DNA from 3 places in the Streptomyces sp. NPDC090083 genome. Region 2 is predicted to be linked to each of the others. Evidence: riboswitches for the same ligand, from Rfam matches in the RefSeq annotation. Region 2 holds a riboswitch; each other region holds the start of a gene.
The links. Region 2 has a riboswitch for cyclic di-AMP ahead of ACIPTO_RS39335 (transglycosylase SLT domain-containing protein). Riboswitches for the same ligand answer to the same signal wherever they lie in the genome.

Region 1: it holds a riboswitch for cyclic di-AMP, as region 2 does, so the genes downstream of both, ACIPTO_RS08130 (transglycosylase family protein) here and ACIPTO_RS39335 (transglycosylase SLT domain-containing protein) in region 2, are expected to answer to the same signal.
Region 3: it holds a riboswitch for cyclic di-AMP, as region 2 does, so the genes downstream of both, ACIPTO_RS00910 (peptidoglycan DD-metalloendopeptidase family protein) here and ACIPTO_RS39335 (transglycosylase SLT domain-containing protein) in region 2, are expected to answer to the same signal.

Annotation. Positions count from the first base shown of each region.
Region 1 is NZ_JBIVED010000002.1:519,157-523,189, reverse strand. Features, by position in the region: gene ACIPTO_RS08140 (septum formation initiator family protein) at 1-15, opposite strand, end outside; gene eno (phosphopyruvate hydratase) at 115-1,401, opposite strand; gene ACIPTO_RS08130 (transglycosylase family protein) at 1,734-2,435, opposite strand; cyclic di-AMP (ydaO/yuaA leader) riboswitch at 2,440-2,608, opposite strand; gene ACIPTO_RS08125 (transglycosylase family protein) at 2,802-3,788, opposite strand; gene ACIPTO_RS08120 (cytochrome P450) at 4,023-4,033, opposite strand, start outside.
Region 2 is NZ_JBIVED010000016.1:173,423-177,455, reverse strand. Features, by position in the region: gene ACIPTO_RS39345 (LacI family DNA-binding transcriptional regulator) at 1-473, shown strand, start outside; gene ACIPTO_RS39340 (HAD family hydrolase) at 580-1,386, shown strand; gene ACIPTO_RS39335 (transglycosylase SLT domain-containing protein) at 1,464-1,937, opposite strand; cyclic di-AMP (ydaO/yuaA leader) riboswitch at 1,941-2,143, opposite strand; gene ACIPTO_RS39330 (CocE/NonD family hydrolase) at 2,375-4,033, opposite strand, start outside.
Region 3 is NZ_JBIVED010000001.1:220,658-224,690, forward strand. Features, by position in the region: gene ACIPTO_RS00895 (Glu/Leu/Phe/Val dehydrogenase dimerization domain-containing protein) at 1-466, shown strand, start outside; gene ACIPTO_RS00900 (TetR/AcrR family transcriptional regulator) at 511-1,125, shown strand; gene ACIPTO_RS00905 (SGNH/GDSL hydrolase family protein) at 1,149-1,934, opposite strand; gene ACIPTO_RS00910 (peptidoglycan DD-metalloendopeptidase family protein) at 2,178-3,110, opposite strand; cyclic di-AMP (ydaO/yuaA leader) riboswitch at 3,115-3,277, opposite strand; gene ACIPTO_RS00915 (alpha-galactosidase) at 3,581-4,033, opposite strand, start outside.

The DNA of each region.
Region 1 (4,033 bases), on a different contig from region 2:
GTCCTTCACGGCCATGTCCCGCCTCCCCTTCATACGTGCGTACGTCCCCGCACACGGTACGGGACCGGGTGCGGGGACGTACGGACGACTGGCTAAGGCTTAGCCCGGGTTGGTTCAGCCCTTGAAGCGCGGGAAGGCGCTGCGGCCCGCGTACTCGGCCGCGTCGTCGAGGATCTCCTCGATGCGCAGGAGCTGGTTGTACTTGGCGACGCGGTCCGAGCGGGCCGGGGCGCCGGTCTTGATCTGGCCGCAGTTCACCGCGACGGCGAGGTCGGCGATGGTGACGTCCTCGGTCTCGCCGGAGCGGTGGGACATCATGCACTTGAAGCCGTTGCGCTGGGCCATCTCGACGGCGTCCAGCGTCTCGGTCAGCGAGCCGATCTGGTTCACCTTGACGAGCAGGGCGTTGGCGGTGCCCTCCTCGATGCCGCGGGCGAGGCGCTCGGGGTTGGTGACGAAGAGGTCGTCGCCGACGATCTGGACCTTCTCGCCGATGCGGTCGGTGATGACCTTCCAGCCGGCCCAGTCGTCCTCGTACAGCGGGTCCTCGATGGAGACGAGCGGGTACGCGGAGACGAGCTCCTCGTAGTACTCGGTCATCTCGGCGGCCGAGCGGGACTTGCCCTCGAACTCGTACGTGCCGTCCTTGTAGAACTCGGACGCGGCGACGTCGAGCGCGAGCGCGATCTGCTCGCCGGGGACGTAACCGGCCTGCTTGATGGCCTCGATGATGAGGTCGAGGGCGGCGCGGTTGGACTCCAGGTTCGGGGCGAAGCCGCCCTCGTCGCCGAGGCCGGTGGACAGGCCCTTGGTCTTCAGCACCTTCTTGAGGGTGTGGTAGACCTCGGCGCCCCAGCGCAGCGCCTCGGAGAAGGACTCCGCGCCGATCGGGGCGATCATGAACTCCTGGATGTCCACGTTCGAGTCGGCGTGCGAGCCGCCGTTCAGGATGTTCATCATCGGAACGGGCAGCAGGTGCGCGTTCGGACCGCCGAGGTAGCGGAAGAGGGGGAGGTCGCTGGCCTCGGACGCGGCGTGCGCGACGGCGAGGGAGACGCCGAGGATGGCGTTGGCGCCGAGCGAGCCCTTGTTGTCGGTGGCGTCCAGGTCGAACATGGCCTGGTCGATCAGGCGCTGCTCGGTGGCGTCGTAGCCGACCAGCTCCGGGCCGATCTGCTCGATGACGGCGAGGACGGCCTTCTCGACACCCTTGCCGCCGTAGCGGTTGGGGTCGCCGTCACGCAGCTCGATGGCTTCGAAGGCACCCGTGGAGGCGCCGGACGGAACGGCGGCACGACCCGTGCTGCCGTCGTCGAGGCCGACCTCGACCTCGACCGTGGGGTTGCCTCGGGAGTCCAGGATTTCCCGGGCTACGACGACGTCGATGGACGGCACGAGCATCTCCTTCTTGGGATCTGACGCGGCTACGGCAGTACCGCAGCGGCTCTGCGAGACGAGCCTAACCGGCTCCGGGCGATTGGCCATCCGGTCGGCCGCCTGATGGACAGAACCGAGAGTAAATTGTTTCCGAACGGAACAAAAAGTCCCGGCAAGCGGCGGGCGGCCGGCCGGGCACGGCCCGCCGGGGACGTGAAAAAGCCCCGCCCCGGTGCGTACGGGGGAACACGCACCGGGGCGGGGAGCCCGTGGGGGACGGGGGTGACCCTCACGGGGTCTTCATGATGGACACCACGGCTGTGAGGGGACTGTGGTTCGGCTACGAGCCGCGTAGGTCACTTCAGGTGGAGCTGCTGGCCCGGGAAGATGACGTCGGCGTCGTCGATGATGTCCTTGTTCAGCTTGAACAGCTGCTGCCAGCCGCCCTTCACCTTGTGCTTCTCGGCGATGGAGCTGAGGGTGTCGCCCTTGACGACCTTGTACTCGCCGTCGCCCTTCTTGACCTTCTTGCCGGTCGGGGTGGTGACGGTCTTCTTGGCCGCCGGGCGCTCGGCGGAGCGGGAGGCGGTCGTGTCACTGCTGGAGCGCTCGCTGGTGGAGCTGCCGCTCGACGAGCTGCCGCTGTTCGAGCTGCTGGAGCCGGAGGAGCTGCCGCCCGAGTAGGTGGCGCTCGACAGGCCGGTGCCGCAGGTGGGCCAGGCGCCCTTGCCCTGGGCCGCGAGGACCTTCTCGCCGATGGCTATCTGCTGGGCCTTGGTGGCCAGGTTCGCGGTGGAGGCGTAGGCGGTGCCGCCGTACGCGGCCCACGTCGAGGCGGAGAACTGGATACCGCCGTAGTAGCCGTTGCCGGTGTTGATGGACCAGTTGCCGCCGGACTCGCACTGGGCGACCGCGTCCCACTCGGAGGCGGTGGCGGCGGAGGCGCTGCCGCTCGCCATCAGCGGGGCGGCGATGGCGACACCGGTGACACCGGCGAGCGTGGCGACACGGGTGGCCTTGGAAGGACGACGGTGCTTGCCCTTGCTGGAAAACAGCATGCGGAGATCCCCTCACCGACGCCTGCGAGGTGAGCTGTCGGGTTCGGGCCGTGTGAGTTGCCCGGCCGCGCGCCTCCCGGCGCACGACTTCACCCCAAGCCGCACCCGGCATCAACTGCCGGGCCCGGCACTTACCTTGGGTCCCCCGCTCCTGCCTACGGCGCTTGACGCGACGACTGTTCCCGGAGGCCGCTGGCAGGACTCGGCGTGTGCGGCAGCCGGGGCTCGTGGTGACGAGCGGCCTTGACCGTAGACAGAGAATCCGCGGGATTTCAAAGACGATCAGGGCTTCTGAGACTCATCCCACACTTTCACCAAACCGGACATTCGCCGCGAAGCGTGACGTGAACTCCCGCTGTTTTCCTGCTACTTTCCGCCCGTTTCCGCCCCGACGTCCAGCGTCTGACCGGCGGCGATCCGGGTCGGGTCGGCGCCGATCAGCTTCCTGTTCTCGGCGTACAGCGCACGCCATCCGCCGTCGAGGCCAAGGGAGTCGGCGATGGACGCGAGGGAGTCGCCGGCGCGGACGGTGTACGTCTGCGGCGTCACGCTCTCCTCGGCGCTCGCCCCGCGGTGCTTCCCGACGGTCTGCTGCTCGGCCGCGTTGCCCGTGCCGTCGAGCGCGCCGGTGTCGACGAGGCTCGACTTGCTCGCCGCCTGGGCCGAGTTGTCCGATTCGTCGAGTTTTGGAGAGGCCTCGACCGGGTCGCCACTCTTCGAAGGGCTGGCGGACTTGTCGGACTTGGCGGGGTTGTTCGACTTGTCCGTCGCGGTGGGCGAGGGGCTCGCCGAGGAGTCGGACGAACCCGAGGAACCCGAAGAACCCGCGGCCGACGAATCCGTGGTGCCCGAGTCGGACAACCCGGACGAAGCGGAAGTGCCCGAGGAATCGGAGGAGTCGGAGTCGCCGCCGGAGTCCGTCGCACCGGCCGACGGGGAGTCGCTCGCGACACCCGTGTCGACGTCCGTCGAACCCGAGTCCGCGGTGAGACCGGAGAGCAGCGCACAGGTGAGCCAGGGGGTGGTGCCCTCGGCGTCGAGGATCTTCTCGGCGACGGCTATCTGCTGGGAGCGGCTGGCCAGGTCGGGGCTCGGGGCGTACGCGAGGCCGCCGTACTTGTCCCAGTCGTCCAGGGACATCTGCAGGCCGCCGTAGTAGGCGTTGCCACTGTTCTCGCTCCAGGAGCCGCCGCTCTCGCAGTTGGCCACCTTGTCCCAGGTGGTGCCGTCGGCCGCGTTCGCGGAGGCGGCGCCGAGCAGCGGGATCGCGATGGCGGAGCCGGTCACCCCGGCCGCGACGAGGAGAGCCGGAGCCTGGCGGGGGCGACGGTGACGACCGTTCCCGGAGAGCATGCGGAGACCTTTCGCGTGACAGCGGGGGACCGCGCGGCGGAGGGGGTCGAGCTCGAACAGGTCGCCGCGCTGGTAGGTGAACGTATCCACAGTCGATCACTTGTCACAAGTTAATGCCACGGAGATCACGTGAAGATCACAGAGTTGAAGAAGTGTCACTTTCGGGTTTAGCGGGCGGGATCAGGGGGTTGAGGGGGCCGGACGACGGGGCGGCGGGCCGGGTCCGAGAGGGGGTCACGCGGTCC
Region 2 (4,033 bases):
TCATCGCGCGGGGCCGCCGCCGCATCGCCATGGTCACCGGCCCGCTGGACGCCCCCGGCGGCCCCGACCGGCTGGCGGGCTACCGGGACGTCCTCACCGAAGCGGGCCTGCCGCACGACCCGGCCCTCGTGGTGGAGGGCGACTACCGCCGCGCGGGCGGCGAGGCGGCGGCACGGTGTCTCCTCGCCCGGGCCCCGGACATCGACGCGGTCTTCGTGGCGTCCGACCTGATGGCCCTCGGAGTGGTCGACACCCTCCAGAAATCCGGCCGTTCGGTCCCGGACGACATCGCTGTCGGAGGCTTCGACGACTCGGCCGCGGCCACCTCCATCACCCCGGCCCTCACGACCATGCGCCAGCCCTACGACCGCATCAGCGCCGAGATGGTCCGCATGCTCCTGGCCCAGATCGCCGGCGAGGACACGTCCGGCGTGATTCTGCCTACGGAACTGGTGGTACGGGACTCGGCATAACGGTCGTAATTGTCAAACCAACCGGAACTCGGGTTAACGCATGTGAAGGCAGCAGCCGTCCGGTTCGTGTCGAGTCGGTGGGGCTTTCCATCCGTATTCTCTGATCATGGCCGCACCCCTCGCATATGCACTGATCGCCACCGACCTGGACGGGACGCTGCTGCGCGGCGACGACACGCTCTCCGACCGGTCCCTCGCCGTGCTCGCGCGGGTGGCGGCGGCCGGCGCCCGGCATCTCGTCGTCACCGGCCGGCCCGCGCCGAGGGTGCGGCCCCTCCTCGACGACCTCGGCTCCAAGGGCCTCGCGGTGTGCGGACAGGGCGCGCAGTTGTACGACGCCGGCGCGGACCGTCTGCTCTGGTCGGTCACCCTGGACCGGGAGTTGGCGGAGACGGCGCTCGGCAAGATCGAGGCGGAAGTGGGCCAGGTGTACGCGGCGGTCGACCAGGACGGCGTCGACGGCCTCACGCTCATCGAGCCCGGCTATCTGATGCCGCACCCCACGCTCCCCGCGGTGCGGGTGGGCCGGCGGGACGACCTCTGGTGCGAACCCATCAGCAAGGTGCTGCTCCGTCACCCGGACCTGGCGGACGACGAGTTGGCGGCCACGGCCCGCTCGGTGGTGGGTTCCCTGGCGTCGGTCACCATGTCAGGACCCGGCACCGTCGAACTCCAGCCACTCGGCATCACCAAGGCGACGGGCCTGGCCCTGGCCGCCCGGCACCTGGGCCTGAGCCCCGCCGACACCATCGCCTTCGGCGACATGCCGAACGACATCCCGATGTTCGACTGGGCGGCCCACGGAGTGGCCATGGCCAACGCCCACCCCGAACTCAAGGCGGTGGCCGACGAGGTGACGTCCTCGAACGAGGACGACGGCATCGCGGTGGTGCTGGAAAGACTGCTCGGCTGAGCCCTGAACGGCCCCGCAGGGGCACGTTCAGGGGCGCGGGGCTGTGACGACGACCCGCCGTGGCCGGCCCGACGGTCCTAGTAGGCGCCGTACACGTTGTCGATGGAGCCGTAGACCGCCGCGGCGTAGTTGCACGCGGCCGTGATGTTCGCGACCGGGTCGTACGGGTCGAACGACGTCCCGGCCACGTGGTACGCGTTGAACGTCGGGTCGATCACCTGGAGCAGACCCTTCGACGGCGTGCCGGCCGCCGCGTTGGAGTCCCAGTTGTTGATCGCGTACTGGTTGCCGGACGACTCACGGATCACGTTGCGGTAGATCCCGTTGTACGTACCCGGAATCCCCTTCTGCGCCATGATCGCGAGGGACTCGCGGATCCAGCCGTCGAGGGTGTTGGGGTACCCGGCGACCGTGGTGGAGGTGGTCGACGTGGTGGCCGCGGACGCGGTGGTGGCGCCGACGATCGGCAGGGCCAGGATCGCCGCACCGGTGCCGGCGACGACGACGCGGCGGACGAGGCGGGCACGGCGGGACTGAGCGGTTGCAGGCATGACGAGGTTCCTCTCCGTCGCCTGCGAGGTGAGCTGTCGGGTTCGGGCTGGGAGGTGCCCGGCCGCGCCCTTGCGGACGTGGCTTAACCCCTAGCCGTCCCGGTCGCGTGACCGGTCCGGCGACTTACCTGGTTCCCCCGCTCCTGCCGTGCGAGAAGTTCGTGACTGGGATGCCGGGCGGCGGCAGGATTCGGCGTTCCGCTCGACAGGCCGGGAAACTATGCGAGAGCACATGTCCGGAACAAGTGGCGGAATCACACCTCACCCCTATTGACCTTGGTCTGAGGCGTATGGGGCACTTGATCCTTTGCGTGAGCCAAGGGTCAACTGTCCATCGCCGCAAGGAGAAACGCGGGCAGGCCGGGACACAGGCCGCGCACAGAAACGCGTGACCCAACTCACGGCGAGGTGAAGAACGGCAAATCGGGCATTCAACCTCAACTGGCAGTTCTCGGAATCCTTTTCTCCCACGTGCGATGGAAGATCACTTCTTCGCCCTCGGTGCAGATGACCTCATTCGAGGTGAGAAAGTCCGTTTCGTCGCACGTGATCTCCGACCGGGTCCGCACCCTCGTGTCCCAGCCCAGCTCCGGCCGGTGCAGCCGGATCGACCACTCCGAGCGGGTGCGCGCGGACAGCGGATCGGACGCGTCGATCGTGTACGCCTCCACCGCGTCCTCGGTGAACTCCAGCCCGTCCGGATACACGCGCGTACCGCCGTACCGGGGGTCCACTTCGAGCCGCCACTCGCCCTTCGCCACATCCCGCACGACCAGCCGCTCGGGCCGCGGTTCGTCCAGCGTGGCCGGGTAGTTGACCCCGAGCGGCTCCGCCTCCTCCGGTTCCTCGAAGTGCACGGTCTCCGTCAACTCCTGCTCCCGCACCGGGAGTTCGAGCGCACTGCCCTCGGGGTCCAGCGTGAAGCCCGCCGCGGACTCCGGCTGCGGCCAGATCCACGGCCAGTACGCCGACGACACCGCGAGCCGGATCCGGTGACCGGGCGGGAACGCGTGCCCGATGCCGTTCAGCTCGAAGGTGACGTCCTCGGCGGTACCCGGCGTCCACGGCACCGCCCGGTCCCGCCCGTGCCGCGCCGACAGGTTGAGCACACCCCGGGTGACCAGGGTCGAGGAGCCGTCGGGGGCGACGTCGCAGAGCCGGGCGACCACCTGCCCGCGCGGCACCTCGCAGGTCAGCCGCAGCCGCACCCTCGGCCGCCCCAGCACCCAGGTCTCGGCCGGCACCTCGAACTCGAAGCACGCCGACCGCGCGTCCTCGTCCCGCTGGTCCGGCGGCAGGTCGGCGTCGTTCCCGAAGGGGAAGAACCGGCCCGCGTCGACCCCGGTGTGCATGGGCGAGCGGACGACCGCGGGGGCGCCCCGGAGGCCGTAGGTCGTCGTCTTCACGTGCGGCGAGGGCCACGCGGGTTCGCCGACCCAACGGCCCGGGAGGGTGTCGTAGACCGTGGCCGGTGGGTGGGAGTCGCTGACGTAGGCCCGCAGGACGGGGTCCGTCATGACGCCCGTGTCGATGCCCTTGAGGTGCTGGTCCCACCAGCGGAGGGTCTCCTGGAGGAAGCCGATCGCGGGGCCGGGCGGCAGGCCGCGGTCGGGGTACTGGTGCGACCAGGGGCCGATCAGGCCGCGCACGCGGTCCGGCGGGAGATGTGCGACGAGCCGGAGGACCGTGTCGCGGTACGGGTCGTGCCAGCCGCCGACCGCGAGGACGGCCGCGTCGATCGCGCCGTAGTCCTCGCAGACGCTGCCGTGCTTCCAGTAGTCGTCGCGGAGTTGGTGGGCGAGCCAGGTGTGGATGAACGGGTCGATCCGTTCGAGGCGCTCCAGCCACAGGTCCCGCCAGGCCGGCCCCGCGTACTGGGGGTCCGGCGGGCGGGCGACGAAGGCGAGCATGGTGGCCGCCCAGGCGTGCAGGTCGACCGCGAGGGCCGAACCGCCCATGTAGTGCACGTCGTTGTCGTAGCGGTCGTCGGTCGAGCAGACGGTGACGATCGCCTTGAGGGGTTCGGGGGCGAGGGCGGCGATCTGGAGGGAGTTGAAGCCGCCCCAGGAGATGCCGAACATGCCGACCCTGCCGGT
Region 3 (4,033 bases), on a different contig from region 2:
GGACGCGTACGGCACCGTGGACCGTGCCGTGCTGCGCCCCGGCGACCTCGAACTGCCCGGTGAGGACTGGCTGTCGGTGGACGCGGAGGTCCTGGTCCCGGCGGCGGTGTCGTACGCGGTCGACACCACCAACCAGCGGGGAGTCACCGCCCGCTGGATCGTCGAGGCCGCCAACATGCCGGTCCTCCCGGAGGCGGAGGAACTGCTCTCCGCGCGCGGGGTCGTCGTGCTGCCGGACGTCGTCGTGAACTCCGGGACGAACGCCTGGTGGTGGTGGACCCTCTTCGGCGACATCGGCGCCGACGCGGACGAGGCGTTCGCCCACACCCGGCGGTCGATGCGCGCCCTGATCGACCTGATGCTGGCCCGCGCGGAGGCCGACCGGACGACTCCGCGCGCCGCCGCGCACGCGATCGTCGCGGACCGGCTGCCGGTCATCGCGGAGCGGTTCGGCTGGTACCGGTGACGTACGGGGCGATACCCCAGTGGGCGACGGATTAGGGTGACCGCGTGGCGAGAGTGCGGTTGGGCGTGGCGGAGCGGCGGGCGGAGTTGCTGCGTGCCGCCGTGGAGCAGATCGAGGAGCGGGGCGTGGCGGCGGTCAGGATCGCCGACGTGGCCTCTGCGCTCGGGGTGAGCAACGCGCTGGTGCTCTATCACTTCTCGACCAAGGAGAAACTGGTCGCCGCCGCGTTCGCCTTCGCCGCCGAGGACGACCTCGCGCATCTGCGCAAGCTCCTCGGCCGCCGTACGACCGCGGTGCGCCGGCTGCGGGCAGCGGTGCGCTGGTACGCGCCGACCGGGCAGGCCAAGGGGTGGCGGCTGTGGATAGAGGGCTGGGCGGCGGCGCTGCGCGAACCCGCTCTCCTGGACGTCACGCGTGATCTCGACCGGCAGTGGAAGCGGGCCCTCGCCGAGGTCGTCGCCGAGGGGGTGACCGCGGGCGAGTTCCACTGCCCGGACCCGAGCGGTGCGGCGCTGCGCCTCACGGCCCTCCTCGACGGCCTCGCCGTACAGATGACGGCGTACGCCGGAACGGTGTCCCGGGCGCGTGCCCTGGAGTGGGTCGACGAGGCGCTCGCCCGTGAACTGGGGCTCGACCGGGCCGCGTTGACGACGTCCTGATCGACCTCTCCCCTGGCCTCGCCTCAGGCCACCGCCTCGATCCGCATCTTGATGGCGTCGGGAGACAGCGCGCCCTTCGCCTCCGCGTGGTCGCCCGAGGACTCGCCGCGCAGGCGGCGTCCGATCCACGGCACCAGGTACTCGCGCGCCCAGTGGACGTCGTCGCGCCGGATGTCGAGCGGGCCGCGCGGCGGCAGCGGGGGCCAGGGCTGGTCCGGGTCGGCCGGGACCTCCACGCCGAGGACCTGTCCGGCACGGAGCGCCACGCGCGTGTGCCCCTCGGGAGAGAGGTGCAGCCGGTCGCCGTCCCAGGCTCGCCGGTCCTGGATCGTCTTCAGGGACCACAGGTCGAGCACCGGGCAGCCGTAACGGTCGGCGATGGCGCGCACATGTCCGTTGTAGGTGGCGATCTTGCCGCGCAGGTGCTTGAGCACGGGCACGCCCCGGGTGTCGAAGCCGGTCGTCACCATGACGGTGCCGACGGCGCCGGTGAGGTCGGCGACCGCGCGCTCGAAGCGCTCGGCGACCTCGTCCGGGTCGGTGCCGGGGCGGATGATGTCGTTGCCGCCGGCGCAGAAGGAGACCAGGTCGGGGCCGATCTCCTTGGCCCGGGTGAGCTGGTCGGCCACGATCTGGTCGAGCAGCTTCCCGCGCACGGCGAGGTTGGTGTACGCGAAGTCGCCCTCGGGCCGGCGATCCGCGAGCAGTACCGCGAACCGGTCGGCCCAGCCGACCATCGCACCGTCGGGCCCGGGGTCGCCGACGCCTTCGGTGAAGCTGTCCCCCACCGCCACGTACGACCCGATCACTGTTCTGCTGTCACTCTTCGAATCGTTAGCCACGGCAACCATAATTCACCCTCGCCTGTGACCTACGCGATCGTATTTAGGGGTTGACGGACGGTGAGATAAGCCACTCGTAAAGGGTTGTCCAAAGTCGGAATAACTCTCTGACCAGGGGCGTTGATGCCGGAACTGCCATACGCCGAAGGCCGGACCCGGGGATCGGGGTCCGGCCTTCGGTGATGTGGGGTGCCCGTGCCGGGCCCGATGTCAGCCGACGGTGACGCCGTGCGAGCGGAGATACGCGACCGGGTCCACGTCCGAGCCGTAGTACGGCGTGGTCCGGATCTCGAAGTGCAGGTGCGGTCCCGTCACGTTGCCGGTCGCGCCGGAGAGGCCGATCTGCTGGCCCTCGGTGACGGTCTGGCCGGCCGAGACGGACAGCTGCGACATGTGGGCGTACTGCGAGTACTCGCCGTCCGCGTGGCGGATGACGACCTCGTTGCCGTAGGCGCCGTCGTAGGCCGCCGAGACGACCGTGCCCGCGGCGACCGCCTTGATGGTGGTGCCGGTCGGGACGACGAAGTCGACGCCCGTGTGGTAGCCGCTGGACCACATGCTGCCGGCGACGCGGTAGCCGGTACCGATGGTGCCGCCGGCCACGGGCAGGCCGTAGCCGGTGGAGGTGCTGGTGTCGGAGCTCTGCGTGGCCGACGACTCCTTCGAGGAGGAAGAAGCGGAGGACGACGAGGAAGACGAGGACGACGACGAAGTGCCGGACGGCGTCGACGACTTGGCCGTGTCCGTCCCGCTCGTCGTGGCCTTCTCGCCGAGGGAGAGCTTCAGGCCCGGGTGGATCATCGACGGGTTGCCGCCGATGGCCTCGCGGTTGTCGCGGTAGATCTTCTTCCAGCCGCCGGTGACGTCCTGCTCCTCGGCGATCTTCGAGAGATAGTCGCCCGACTTCACCGAATACGTCGTGACGCGCGCCGACTTGGCGGAGGTGGACTTCTCGGCCGCCGTCTTCTCGGCCGCCGGAACGGACTGAACCGCCTTTTCCGGAGCGGACGTCGTGGTCGCCGCATGGGCGCCGGTGGCACCCATGAGCGGAAGGGCGAGTGCCGCGCCGCCGGTTCCGGCGACGGCTATCGAGCGGGTGAAGCGCTGGGGCTTCGGGCGGCGGTGCTTACCCTTCGCGGGCATGGCGAATTCCTCTCCGGCGCCTGCGAGGTGAGCTGTCGGGTTCGGGCTGGAGATGCCCGGCCGCGCACGGGACGCGGCTTAACCCCGAGCCCGTTCCGGAGACCGGAACAGGCGTCTTGCCTGTGGGTCCCCCGCTCCTGCCGCATACGGGTGAGTGGATGCGAAGTCCGGTCGGCGGCAGGACTGGGCGTCCGTCCGGATTGGTGGCGAACGTAAGCGAGGAAGACGCAAAGGGACAAGCAGGAGGTTCCACGGATATGCGTTTCTTGTGATCCGCCGGAGGAATTCACCGTCACCCTCCGTGAATTCCCCCGGGACTCCGCTCTTCAATTCCCCAGCGGAAGCTTGTCAATTACGTGAACATGACTAACGACGCACGGTCACGGATATGACGCTGCTCACGTACACGAACCCCAGGTTCCTTTATTCCAGAGCGAGTTGGAACGAAGGCTGCAATTGGGACAGAAGGATCAGATGCGACGCAGTCGGAGAACCGTCGCATCCAGGTCACCGCGCAGACCGGTCCGCAGTCCGTGGTGCAACAGCACGGCACCCCGGTGGACTTCGCCCGTTTCGAGGCATTCGTACGACGCCGTCGGGTCGAGCCCGCGCAGCCGGAGCGCCAGGAGGGGCTCGCCGTAGTGCTGTGCCTGAAGGAGGGCGAGGACGACGGTCTCGTCGCCGCGGACGTACTGCACGGCGCTGAGTCCGCCCGTCGGCGGGCGGAGCCGGTGGAGGTCGCCGTGCTGCACCAGGGGCCGGATCTCCTTGTAGAGGTCCACCCAGCGGCGGGCCTCGGCGAGCTCCTCCTCGGTCCACTCCGAGAGGTCGCCGCCCACGCCGAGCACACCGGCCATGGCGCTCACGAACCGGAAGCGCAGGCTGCTGACGCGGCCGTTGAGCTGGGTGTTGGGGCTGTCGGT